Regions from separate parts of the Shewanella sp. Isolate7 genome, predicted to be linked through region 3. Evidence: predicted binding sites of a transcription regulator. Region 3 holds the regulator's gene; each other region holds the start of a gene.
What was found. Region 3 encodes sigma-54, which starts transcription at its own class of promoters, with help from an activator protein. Its sites were predicted from a motif close to GTTGGCACGNNNNTNGNNT; they were not measured.
Positions count from the first base shown of each region.

Region 1 (4,130 bases), on a different contig from region 3:
ATAGCTGCGCGGCACGATTTAAGGCCAATCAGGCGCAGGCCGAAGCCCAGCAAAATATGCAGTCGAGCGCCGCCAAGGCGCAGGCGGGCGAGCAGCGCCTCGGGCAGGTGCTGACTCAGGCCAGTGAGGATGCCTCGGCCCTGTCGGGCGTCGCCACCGCGCTGGACACCCAGGCGTTGACACTTCATCGGCAGGTGACTCAGCTTAATGTGAACTGTGAATCTCAGGCCAGTGCGGCCGAGCAGATGAGTCAGCAAGTATCGCAGATGACCCAAGACATGCGTCAATCTGAACAGTTTATGGAGGAGCTAAAGGGGCGCTGCCAATCTATCGATCGCCGGGCGGCCAATAGCGCCCAATCCTTAGAGGCGTCGACCAATGCGATTGCGGCGATACTGAAAAGCAATCAGGAGATCGTCTCGGTCGCCGATCTCATTACCTCAGTGGCGGAGCAAACGAATCTACTGGCGCTAAACGCGGCAATTGAGGCGGCCAGGGCCGGCGAGTATGGACGAGGCTTTGCCGTGGTGGCGGAACAAGTCAGGGAGCTGTCGGCTAAGAGTAACCGCTCTGCGATAGAGATACGTCAGCTGCTCGGCAACAGCCGTGACGAGGTGATTCAAGGACAAAGAGTGATAGAGCAGAGTGCGGAGGAGCTGACGCAGATCATCGACCAGATTGCCAGTGTGGTCCATGACGTTAATCAACTGGCGGGGTTAATGACCCTGCAAGGAGAGGCGCTTACGCAGCTAAACAGTGCCAGTAGCGAAGTGGCCAGCAGTGTGGTGGGCACTAACCAAGTATCCGAATCGGTTGCTATTGAGGGCGAGCAGTTGGCCAGGCGGGTTGAGCAGCTGCAGGCGTTAGCCAATAGCCTGACTAAGGTTGTTCACTGCCAGGCGGATTAGCATCTAAGGGTAGGGATGACCTACCCTAATCGCTAACTTTCAGTAGAAATCGCCCCCCATGGCGCGTTTGAGGGCCGCCTCTTCGAGTAACTCTTCCAGGCGACGTTTGACTTCGCGTCTGTGTTGCAGCTCACAGGCGGCCTTAGGGTTTTTGGGTGCTGTGATCGCTTCGATTTCAGCATCGTTCGGAATAACATCGAGTAACTGAGCCATATTGAAATCCTCGTCAAATAAAGTGCTTGAGCACTCATTTGGTGCTGCTTAGCACTGAGCCGCTTTAACATAAAGTTAACTGAGTCAAAGCGTTAGCTAGTTTAGCGTCCTAAGGCCTGGGCACATTAGCGAGCGCTAATGAGAAAAATAGCAGGGGATTTTCAATTTTTGTTTGATCGAGTTAACACATTTGTATTTGTCGACTTTCTCGACAAAAGCTGAGAGGCTTGGTGAATGTGTGGATTTTAATTTATTGTTTTTAAACGGAATAATGGCAGAGCAATAGTGAGTTGCCAGCTAAATTAGCGGCAACTCATTTAAATTTAGATCACAAATCGAAACTATAGCTGTAGCCTACCACCACTTTCGGATCGTCACCGTCGAGGTCGGTATCGCTGACCAAGAAGGAGATGGTACCAAAGTCGGTCTCCTTATCCAGAGAGAGGGAGTAGTCGGCATAGTTGTCGGTATCGAACCAGGCGTTGACCACATCGCCGCTGGAGTAGCCATAGTGCGCCGAGAATGACAGGGTTTCCGACAGCGGAAAGCTGACACCTGCGTTGATGTAGCTGAGATCTTTCTCATCGAAAGGATCGGCTGCCACATCGCTATCGGCATTGACTACCTGTGAATAGGCGAGGCTAAACCACTTCCAGCTTAGGGCCAGGGTGACTTCACCGAAGTCTATGCTCGAACCGCTGTCGGGATAGGCGTAGTAGAGATAGCTGATGTCATAGCCAAAATCTTCCCCCACGCTGCCCGCATAGCCGCCGTAGAAGTCGATCTCGTAGCTGGTGTCGTCACCGAAATCCACATTAGAAGCCCATGTGCCTAAGTAGAGGCCGCTATCGTGTTCGAAGTCTATGCCGCCTTGAACCGCAGGTGCGTCTCCTGTCTGGGTGGCACCGCGCCACAAGTAGTTGGAGGTCGCACCAATGTTGCCCGTGACACTAGCGCTGGCAGGTAAGGCCACCATCAAGGTGCCCGCGAGTAGGCTTAGGGTTCGCAATGCTTGTTTCATACTCATTCCTTCTTATTGGTCTATGGGAGCGGCCTTGCCTGTTGTTATGAGTATTGTCAGGCCGCGTACAAGCTATAGCGAAGAGTGTGCCAAATATTTATTGGTTATTTTTCAATTGGTTATTATATTTGCGTCAGAGGTAGGCAAGCGGTTGATTAAAAATGAGGCAGAGCATGCACTAGGAAGGTGCATAAAAAAACCTCCATGGCGGAGGTTTTTCGACGGATTAAATACCGATTTAGTTTACGCTGTCTTTTAGCGTCTTACCGGCTTTAAACTTAGGTACTACAGCCGCTGGGATCTGAATTTCTTTGCCCGTCTGTGGGTTGCGGCCTGTACGTGCTGCACGGCTAGTGGTCTCGAAAGAACCAAAACCTACAATAGAGATTTTTTCGCCGTTCTTCATCGCTTCCGCTACCGTTTCTTCGAAAGACTTTAAGGCGCGAGCAGCTTCAGCTTTAGTGAGTTCAGCGCTTTCCGCTATTTTTGCAACAAGTTCAGTTTTATTCATTTGGATAGTCTCTTCTTTCCGTAGATTTAGTAATACCAATTACATTAGATACTTGCAATTGCTGGACTTAACATGCCACAAGCATCCCTATAATGAAAGCGGTTTTATGCGCCCAAAGGGTGCTTTCAGTCAAATTCAGTAAAAATTTACCTTAGTGGCAGCAAAAAGCGGCCGATATTTCCCACTCTTGGCTTGAAAGGCTCACCAGACAAGGCTTGGGCCTTATTTGGCCGATTTGCCTGGGGGATTATTTAAGCCTCGCGCTTATCGCTCGTTTGCGCCGCTTGTGGCAGATACTGTTTCATGCTCTTAGAGAAAGCCATATACCACTGAAAACTCAAGAGTATGGTGACCACCAGGGCGATAGCCCAGATAGGCAGCTCCTGTCCATGCACCACCACCTTAACGTCTTCAGGGGTGATCTGATAGGCGATCACCGCCGTGGCTCCAAGCGCCGTGAACCCCAGGGTTTGTATGCCAATATAGATCTTCAGCACCAGGCTAGCCCAGTTGGTGCGTGCGATCAGCCCGATCAGCACAGGGATCACGCCCAGGGTAAAGAGATCCAGTTTCTGGCTGTCTAACGCGCGCCAGCCGGCGAGAATGGCGATAACGATATAGAGGGCGATCAGTAGCAGTATGCTGGGAGTCGGTCGGTTCATCTTGGCTCTTGGGTGAATGATTTGCCCCGCAGTGTAGAAAAATGGTGCAACTTAGTCCAATGCTTTGCCTAATTTGCCTGTCTATGCTGCTCAGCGTTGCCGGTTAGGGTAAGATGTGGCGGACTTAGATAGCGTGAGAACCCCATGACAGAGAGTGAATTTTGGCAGTTAGTGACCCGCAGCGAACCTCTGCAGGATCAGGAAAGCCTGGCAGCCGAGCTTAAGGCCAAGCTGACCGAGTTGAGTAACCAGGAGCTGGCGGCCTTCGATAAGCTGTTTTCCCAGCAGATGCGCAGGGCCTATCTCTGGTCGCTCTGGGGGGCGGCTTATATCGTCACGGGCTGCGACAGCGAGTATGGTTTTGCCGAGTTTCGTGCTTTCTTAATCTCACTGGGCCAGCAGTGGTTCGAGCGGATACTGCTGGAGCCAGATGCCTTGGCGCAGCTGCCAGCCTGGCCGGAGAAGGACGGCTATGCCTATCCCTTCGTGGAAGATTACGATCTGCTTGCCGGGCAGATCTATGAGGATCGCACCGGCGAGGAGTTGCCCTTTGTGCCTTCTGGCCAGGCGACGCCTCAGGGGAAGAAGTTTTCGCACAAGAAAAAACAGCTGAAGGCGACTTACCCCCAGCTGTTTCAGTTGTTTCCCTTTTAGCGGCGTCTCGGCGAGTCAGGTTTAGAAGCAGACCTGGCTGTCGTTGTCGAACTGTAGCTCATGTTCGGCGCAGGCGTCTTCCATAAAGGCTTCCTCGGCCTGGTCAAGCTGGTTGTCCAGCTCTGCCTGGAAGCTGTCGAGCCTCTGGTTGTCGCTCGCTT
Region 1 covers NZ_JAKEVJ010000008.1:8,671-12,800, reverse strand. Annotated here, with positions in the region: gene L1D47_RS02995 (methyl-accepting chemotaxis protein) at 1-908, shown strand, start outside; gene L1D47_RS02990 (hypothetical protein) at 948-1,121, opposite strand; gene L1D47_RS02985 (TorF family putative porin) at 1,450-2,142, opposite strand; gene L1D47_RS02980 (HU family DNA-binding protein) at 2,381-2,653, opposite strand; gene L1D47_RS02975 (hypothetical protein) at 2,905-3,315, opposite strand; gene L1D47_RS02970 (DUF4240 domain-containing protein) at 3,460-3,969, shown strand; gene L1D47_RS02965 (hypothetical protein) at 3,991-4,130, opposite strand, start outside.
Region 1: a site for sigma-54 is predicted at 2,218-2,236, ahead of L1D47_RS02985 (TorF family putative porin). Genes of this name have one in related genera too.

Region 2 (4,130 bases), on a different contig from region 3:
CCTCGGCACGAAGTTGCCGCTCGGTGGGCTTCATCGAATGTTTAACCACTTCAGATAATGAGGGAAGATTATATTTCCCCATCAGAGGCGCGAGTCGACTACGAACCAAATATTGCTTATTGTCGCCCAACACAATACCGCTGTGTTGTTCCAGAAATAATTTAAATTGGTTGTACTCGGCTTCGGCAAGTGATTTATTCGGCACCTTGATATCCCAATATCAAAAAAGAAAACAGGCTACAACATACACTATAGCAAGCGTTGCAGAGGTCAGCGTTATACATTAGCTAACTCACTGATACAAGCCTAAACTTACCAAATTTAGGCTCAGGCCCAACTTAGTACAAATTACAAACTAAGATGTTTATTCACCGCCGCCGCTAATTCATCAGGATTAAATTTCGCGATAAAGTCATTGGCACCCACCTTCTCGACCATGGCCTGGTTAAATACGCCGCTAAGCGAGGTATGTAACACCACCTTAATGTCTTTCAATTTCGGGTTGTCGCGGATCTCTGCCGTCAGGGTATAGCCATCCATTTCTGGCATCTCGATATCAGAAATGATCAGAGGGATCTCATGGGCCACGTTATCCATCTCGGCAGCGACTGTCACCAGTTTCTCTAACGCCTCACGACCATCTTTAGCGGTATCGATCTGCAGACTCAATGATTCGAGGGCACGAATGATCTGCTTGCGCGCCACGGCCGAGTCGTCGATCACCATGATGTGATAATGACGCTCCCTGTCGATGGTCAGCTGCTCGTCGACCTCCTGACTGATCTGGGTCTTAACCGGCGAGATCTCATCGAGGATCTTCTCAACATCGAGAATCTCCACCAGCTCGCCTTCAATCTCGGTCACGGCGGTCAGGTAAGAGTAACGGCCCGCCCCTTGCGGCGGCGGCATGATGGCTTCCCAATTCATGTTGATGATGCGCTCGACCGACTTAACTAGGAAGCCCTGCACACTGCGGTTGTACTCTGAGATGATAATGAAACAACCTTCGGTATCTTCAATCGGTCTACCACCGGTAGCCGCGCTGAGGTCGATCACCGAAATCGTCTGGCCGCGAATATGGGCCACGCCTCTCACAAAAGGGTTGAGCTTAGGCAGACCGGTCAGCGGCGGGCACTGCAGCACCTCTTTCACCTTAAATACGTTAATACCAAACCTTTGCCGCCCGTTTAATTTAAACAGCAATAGTTCTAAGCGGTTTTGTCCTACGAGTTGGGTGCGTTTGTTAACTGATTCAAGAATACTCGACATAATGCCTTTGCCCTGTTGTCGGGTGAATGCGAAGCCGTTCCCATGATAAATATGAGTATAGGCATACTAATTGCTTTATCTAGTTATATGACAACCAGACCTTTACTTTGTCAAATTTATGACACTCATTTCTCACAAAAAAATGGCAAAGCCTTGGCGCTTCAAACGAAGTATAGGTGTAATCTGGCTAATCAAGCTAGTCAATTCATTATGAAAGTAAATTTTGCATATTTTCTGTTTTTGTTACTCATCTCTCTGCCCTTAAAGGCGGCGGAGACGACCAGTGTCCCCTCTGTATCGACCATAGCGCGATTAGCTACAGAGGTAGTACAGGAAAAAATTATCTTACCCCAGGACGCCAAGGTCATTATTACCCCCCAAAGCCTGGATACCCGGTTAAAGCCCCCCGCCTGTTTGGGTGAGCCTAAGGCGGAAATCGCCAGCGACCGAGCCATCAGTAAAAACAACACGGTCAAGATCAGCTGTGATAGCCCAGATCTCGACTACCCCTGGCAGATCTATATTTCGGTTCGTGTCGAGGTGCTCTTCCCTGTGGTGGTCGCCAATCAGACCTTGGGGCCCGGCGATATCATCGAGCCGGATCAAATTCGCCTCGACTATATCGAGCAGAACCAACTCAGGGGCCAGCAATTTGATGACCCAGCGGCGGTGACTGGCACCCGGGTGAAGCGAAGAATCCCAGCCAATCAGCCTTTGTTTGCCGGTAACCTCTGCTTTGTCTGCAAGGGAGATATCGTTGCCATCTATGCACGATCCGATAATTTCGAGATAAAAACCAACGGTGAAGCGTTAAAAGATGGTAACCTTGGCGATAAGATACGGGTGCGCAATAGCCGCTCTAACAAGACAGTTGATGCACACGTGACAGGCATTGGCGAGGTGGAAGTCAGGATGTGATCCTGATGACCTTTGACGCGCAAAAATTTATACTGTTTTTTGAAACTTTATCCTAAAGCTTTGACCATGAGTGCCGATAGACAAGTATGTTGATCTCATTTATGTAAGTTGGACCCCACAATGCCTATAGATATTAAGCACGTAAATACAAACACTAACAACCGGGTTGGCAATGCCAGCGCAAAAGCCTCGCAGCACAAAGGTGCGACTGCTGCCACTAACGCTCCATCACAGACGGTGAAGAGCGACTCAGTCTCTATCACCTCTCAGGCACAGCAACTGCAAAGTGCCCAGGCCAAGTTAAATGACATTCCTGAAATCGATATCAAGAAGGTCGAACAGATTAAGGCCGCGATTGCCGAGGGACGCTATAAGATAGATGCCGACAAACTCGCCACTAATATCGCGCAGTTTGAGAAGGAACTTCAGGATCTTAACTAATTCGTTATGACGCAGATAATCGATATCATCGCCAATCAACACAAGTTACTGGACAGCTTAAAGCAGACCATCACGGCAGAGAAGGATGCGCTGATCGCACAAGATGCGGATCAGTTGCTGCGTCTCGCCAGTGAAAAGGCCCAGTTGTTAAATGAGATCAAACTAGGTGATACCGAATTAGCTGCGCATCCTGAACTCCCTAGGCTCACTCAGGAGCCCCAGCTTATTGCCCAAGTCGACAACGCCAAGCAAGCATTAGCGGAGTGTAAACAGCTTAACGAGCAAAATGCCGCGCTTATCGAACACAGCATGGCCAGCGTCAATCGTTTCTCCCAGGCCCTTCAGGCCAGTCGTAACGCCAATAGCCTCACCTATGACGGCAAGGGCAAGACCTCGACTATCTCGACGCTTGGCAATAATCTAAAAGCCTAGCCATCCCTTAAAAGCAATCTTTAGACATAAAAAAGCCTCTTTAACAGAGGCTTTTCTTATTGCTGGCGACTAGGGCCTGTTGATCTTTCAAGTTTAATTTTTGTTCAATCTAAACGCGTTTTGCGCGAGGCGAGAGCCATGAAGCATAGTTACTCTATGTGAATGGCGAACAACAAAGTGCAGCGCGCGTTTAGATGAACCCGTTGGGCAGCATTTGTAGGCCATTTCTACGGCGTTATCGCCAGTTTGTGTAGAAGGCTACACGACACAGGCTCTGCCTTGTATAAATCACCTTCAAACTGCTGCAAAAACAAACGGCAAAGATCAACAGGCCCTAGAAATAGGTCACTTCCTTCACCGTCTGCGGTCGATTCTGCTGTTGGTATAAGGCCCATACCTGCTGGAAGTCTAGCTCCAGCTCGGTCACATAATGCTCTCCAACCGGATAGCTCTTTACCACTTTCGCACCGCGGATCACCCCGCTCACCGATGCCTGAATGCTGTCATCGGACAGCATCCAATCCTTCACACTGCTGGATGCCGATAGCTGCTGGCCATAAACCTGCTCTGCCAGCTCACGATAGGCGGCGATTTTCGATGCCTGCATCGCCATCAACACTCGCTGCGACGCCTCTTTGGCCGGCTGAGTCGCCAGCGGCGCATAGCCGATAGCCGTTAATTTAGGAAAACTCTCTGGCGCCTGGGTTTCCCATTGAATGTATCTGTCTTGAGACGCACAGCCACCCAGGACAATCAGCAACACCACAATTAAATATCTCATTGCTTGACTCCCTTAATCTGTACATCTGCCTGACCCTGACTGTTATAACGGATCAGCTTACCGTCATGGGCGACCACCTTCTCAGACAGGCTAAGGTAGTCAGACAACTCGGCCTGGCTGACGCTTGCCCCTGCCACAGACACCACACGATTATTAGTAACATTAACGATGCGGCTATTTACCACCACCCCATCGGGCTTCAGACTCATGGTCGATACCAGCACATGTTCAACCGGCAGATCCGCGGGCAGTTGGCGCCAGTCCCGCGTCAGCAGCAATTCGCCTTGGC
Region 2 covers NZ_JAKEVJ010000069.1:2,945-7,074, reverse strand. Annotated here, with positions in the region: gene L1D47_RS15990 (protein-glutamate O-methyltransferase CheR) at 1-211, opposite strand, end outside; gene L1D47_RS15985 (chemotaxis protein CheV) at 349-1,269, opposite strand; gene flgA (flagellar basal body P-ring formation chaperone FlgA) at 1,480-2,187, shown strand; gene flgM (flagellar biosynthesis anti-sigma factor FlgM) at 2,308-2,628, shown strand; gene L1D47_RS15970 (flagellar protein FlgN) at 2,635-3,060, shown strand; gene L1D47_RS15965 (LPP20 family lipoprotein) at 3,395-3,841, opposite strand; gene L1D47_RS15960 (FlgO family outer membrane protein) at 3,838-4,130, opposite strand, start outside.
Region 2: a site for sigma-54 is predicted at 1,327-1,345, ahead of flgA (flagellar basal body P-ring formation chaperone FlgA). Genes of this name have one in related genera too.

Region 3 (4,130 bases):
GATGGTGATGGTTTTGCCCATGCCGGTCTCGAGCATCAGGAGGCCGAGTACGCTGGCGGCGGAGGCCTGTTTATCGCCCTGAATTAGGGTGACCTCGGCGTCGAACTTGGCGGCGAGTACCGCCAGCTTGGTCGCCGCCCTGGCGTGTAGCCCCAGTTTGTTACAGATGGTCAGCTGGCGAGCCAACTTAGTCATGCTTTAGCTCTCTGTGGCGAGCCTGTACCTTATGCTGCCCCTTGTTAAACAGCTTGGCGAGCTGGTCGGTCACATAGACAGACCTGTGCTGACCGCCGGTGCAGCCGATGGCGATGGTGAGGTAGCTGCGGTTGTTGCGCTCGAGGTGAGGCAACCAGGTCTCCAGCAGGTTTTCGATCTGCCAGATGAACTTGTTGACCAGTGGCTGCTGACTGAGAAATTGCTGCACAGGCTCGTCCAGGCCGGTTAAGGGCCTCAGCTCCGGCTCCCAGTGGGGGTTGGGCAGGAAGCGTACGTCGAACATGAAGTCGGCTTCGCTTGGCATGCCATATTTAAAGCCGAAAGATTCGAAGTTGATCACCAACTCTTTATCCACAGTGCCAAGCAGGATCTCGCGAACCTTGTCGCTTAGCTCATAGATGTTGAGGTTGGAGGTATCTATGTAGTGATCCACCAGTTTAGCGATGGGATCCAGTAACTTACCTTCGAGCTGTATCGCCTCCTTGAGGGAGACCTTAGAGCGTGACAGCGGGTGTAGTCTGCGGGTCTCGCTATAGCGCTTGAGCAGCACGCTGTCGCTGGAGTTCAGGAAGAAACTTAAGATTTCGGTATCTTTGGGAAGCTTGGCCAGCTGCTTTTCCAGCTGGATCTCTTCGCTCGGCATATTGCGCACGTCGACACTGATGGCCACGAGATCGTTGCGTCCCTTGAGCTGCTCCAGCAGGGACTCCATCATCTGCAGTGGCAGATTATCGACACAGTAATAGCCTAGATCTTCTAAGACCCTAAGCGCGACGGATTTTCCCGATCCTGAGCGTCCTGATACCAAAACCAATTTCATTGGGTGATCACCTGATAGAGTTCGGATTCATCTTGGGTCTTTCTTAGCTGCTTAATGATCGCCTTATCATTGAGCTTCTCGGCCATGGCGGCCAGGGTGCTAAGATGTTGCTCGCATTGATCTGCGGGCACTAATAATGCAAAAAGGATATCGACGGGCTGATTGTCAATGGCATCGAATGCGATTGGTTCAGCACATTTCACCAGTACGGCCACGGGTTGATCTATGTTGGTCAGCCGCCCGTGAGGAATCGCGATACCATTGCCTATACCTGTGCTGCCCATTTTCTCTCGAGCCAGAAGGCTTTCAAAAATTTCTTGAGAGGAGAGGGTAGGGTACTGGACAGCGGCTAAGTCGCTGATAAGCTCCAGTACCTTTTTCTTACTGCCCGGAGTGGCGCAGGTGGTGCACTCCGGCCGCAGGATGGTACTCAGTTCCATCGTTAATGTTTAGTAAGCTTCTCTTTGTGTTTAATGACCTGACGATCGAGTTTGTCAATCAGGGAGTCTATCGCGGCATACATGTCCGCATGTTCGGATGTTGCGAACACTTCTCCGCCGCGGAGATGTAACTTTGCCTCAACCTTCTGTTGCAACTTTTCGACATTTAATACAACGTGCACATTATTGATCTGATCGAAATGACGTTCAAGCTTTGTGAATTTCTCTTCGATGTAGCTTCGTAGAGATTGGGTGATCTCGATATGGTGCCCAGTCAGGTTTATTTGCATAAAGATAGTCCTCCAGTTTCCAGGTTTGTTTTATAAGCTCTTGCGCTGATTCGACGGCGGTATCAGCATCGCTTCGCGATACTTGGCAATGGTGCGTCTAGCTACCTTGATACCCTGTTCGGCCAAGAGTTGAGCCATCTTGCTGTCGCTCAATGGCTTTTTCTGGTTTTCCGCAGCAACCAGCTTCTTGATGAAGGCGCGTATTGCTGTTGAAGAGCACTCTCCGCCATCGTCGGTACCGACGTGACTGGAGAAGAAGTATTTGAGTTCGAAGATCCCTCTCGGGGTATGCATATATTTTTGTGTGGTCACACGTGAGATGGTGGACTCGTGCATCTCCACCGCCTCGGCAATGTCGTTCAGTACCATGGGCTTCATCGCCTCTTCACCAAATTCGAAGAAGCCTTGTTGGAAGTCGACGATACAGTTGGTCACCTTGAGCAGGGTCTCGTTGCGGCTCTCCAGGCTCTTAAGGAACCATTTGGCTTCCTGCAGGTGGCCACGAATAAACTGGCCATCCGCCTGGCTCTTGGTGCTGCGCGCCATGGCGGCATACTGCTGATTGACGTTGATCTTGGGCATGCTGTCGGGATTAAGCTCGACCACCCAGCGCCCCTTCTTCTTGGTGACGGTCACATCCGGGATCACATACTCGTCGCGGCTGGCGGTGATGGCGAGACCGGGACGGGGATTGAGTGTCTGGATCAGGGCGATGGCATCCCTTAGGTCATCTTCTTTGAGCTTGGTCTTGCGCATCAACAGACGGAAGTCGCGGCCGGCGATGAGATCCAGATGTTCCTTGATCAGCATGCGGGCGTTGGCGATGTGCGGCGTGTCGTCGCTGTATTGGGCGAGCTGAATCGTCAGGCATTCGCTGAGATCCCTCGCCGCCACGCCGATGGGATCGAAGTGTTGTACCCGCTTGAGTACAGCCTCGACCTCGTCGAGTTCGATCTCAGGATCGCCCATGGCTTCGAGAATATCTTCACAGGTCTGGGTCAGGTAACCACGCTCGTCGATGGCATCTATGATGGCGGTGGCGATGGCCAGATCGTTATCGGAAAAGGGGGTCAGGTTCTTCTGCCACTCAAGGTGTTCATACAGGCCTTCGCTGGTTTCACCCTGAAAAGGCATGTCGTCGTCACGCATGGCGCCCGAGCTGGAGTTGGGCGAGGCGGTATAGACCTCGTCCCAGGTGGTATCGACCGGCAGCTCGTCTGGCATGGAGTCCTGGGTCAGGGCGTCAGAGGTCTCGACACCTGAATTATCCTGGCTCGAATCCAGCTCTATCTTGTCGTCGTACTTGTTATCGAAGTTGTCGCTGACGGTATCATCTTGCAGCTCGACATTGGCGCTCTCCTGCTCTTCGTCCAACTCCAGTAGCGGGTTAGATTCTAATGCCTGCTGGATCTCCTGCTGCAACTCTAATGACGACAACTGCAACAGACGAATGGCCTGTTGTAGCTGGGGCGTCATGGTGAGATGCTGACCCATTTTGAGCTGAAGTGACGCTTTCATCGTACTGCTATTCCCTTGTTTCTAATTATAAAATGAGAAAGCTCTGGCTATATGTGCCGGACAAATATATCGAATAGTCGCTAAGGCCACAATCTAAGATAGGTTTTTCTGTGTGGCCCCGTTATAAGATTAACTATAGCTTGAATTGTTCACCTAAGTACACTGCTCGTACTTGCTGGTTGTCTAAGATTTCGGCGGGTGTGCCTTCGGCGATCAGATTACCATGGCTGACGATATAGGCTTTCTCACAGACATCTAGTGTTTCGCGCACATTATGGTCGGTGATCAACACCCCCAGGCCACGATTCTTAAGCTGCTCGATGATCTTCTTGATGTCGATGACCGAGATGGGATCGACCCCGGCGAAAGGCTCGTCGAGAAGAATAAACTTAGGGTTGGCGGCCAGCGCCCTGGCGATCTCTACCCGGCGACGTTCACCACCTGAGAGTGCCATGCCGTGGCTGTCACGGATGTGGGTGATATGGAACTCTTCCAGCAGGTGTTCCAGTTCCTCTTCGCGGCCGTCGTTGTTCAGATCGCTGCGGGTCTGCAGTACGGCCATGATGTTGTCGCGTACCGAGAGCTTACGAAAGATGCTGGCTTCCTGAGGCAGATAACCTATGCCCTTGCGGGCGCGCAGGTGCATGGGATCCAGCGTCAGGTCGTCATCGTCGATAAAGATGCGGCCCTTGTCGCTCTGCACCAATCCGACGACCATGTAGAAGGTGGTGGTCTTGCCGGCGCCGTTTGGCCCCAGCAGGCCGACGATCTGCCCGGTCTTGACCGTGAGGCTCACGTCTTGGACAACGGCACGACTCTTATAGCTCTTGGCGAGGTTCTCCGCCT
Region 3 covers NZ_JAKEVJ010000003.1:65,066-69,195, forward strand. Annotated here, with positions in the region: gene L1D47_RS01365 (HPr family phosphocarrier protein) at 1-195, opposite strand, end outside; gene rapZ (RNase adapter RapZ) at 188-1,036, opposite strand; gene ptsN (PTS IIA-like nitrogen regulatory protein PtsN) at 1,033-1,476, opposite strand; gene hpf (ribosome hibernation promoting factor) at 1,479-1,766, opposite strand; gene L1D47_RS01385 (RNA polymerase factor sigma-54) at 1,797-3,284, opposite strand; gene lptB (LPS export ABC transporter ATP-binding protein) at 3,418-4,130, opposite strand, start outside.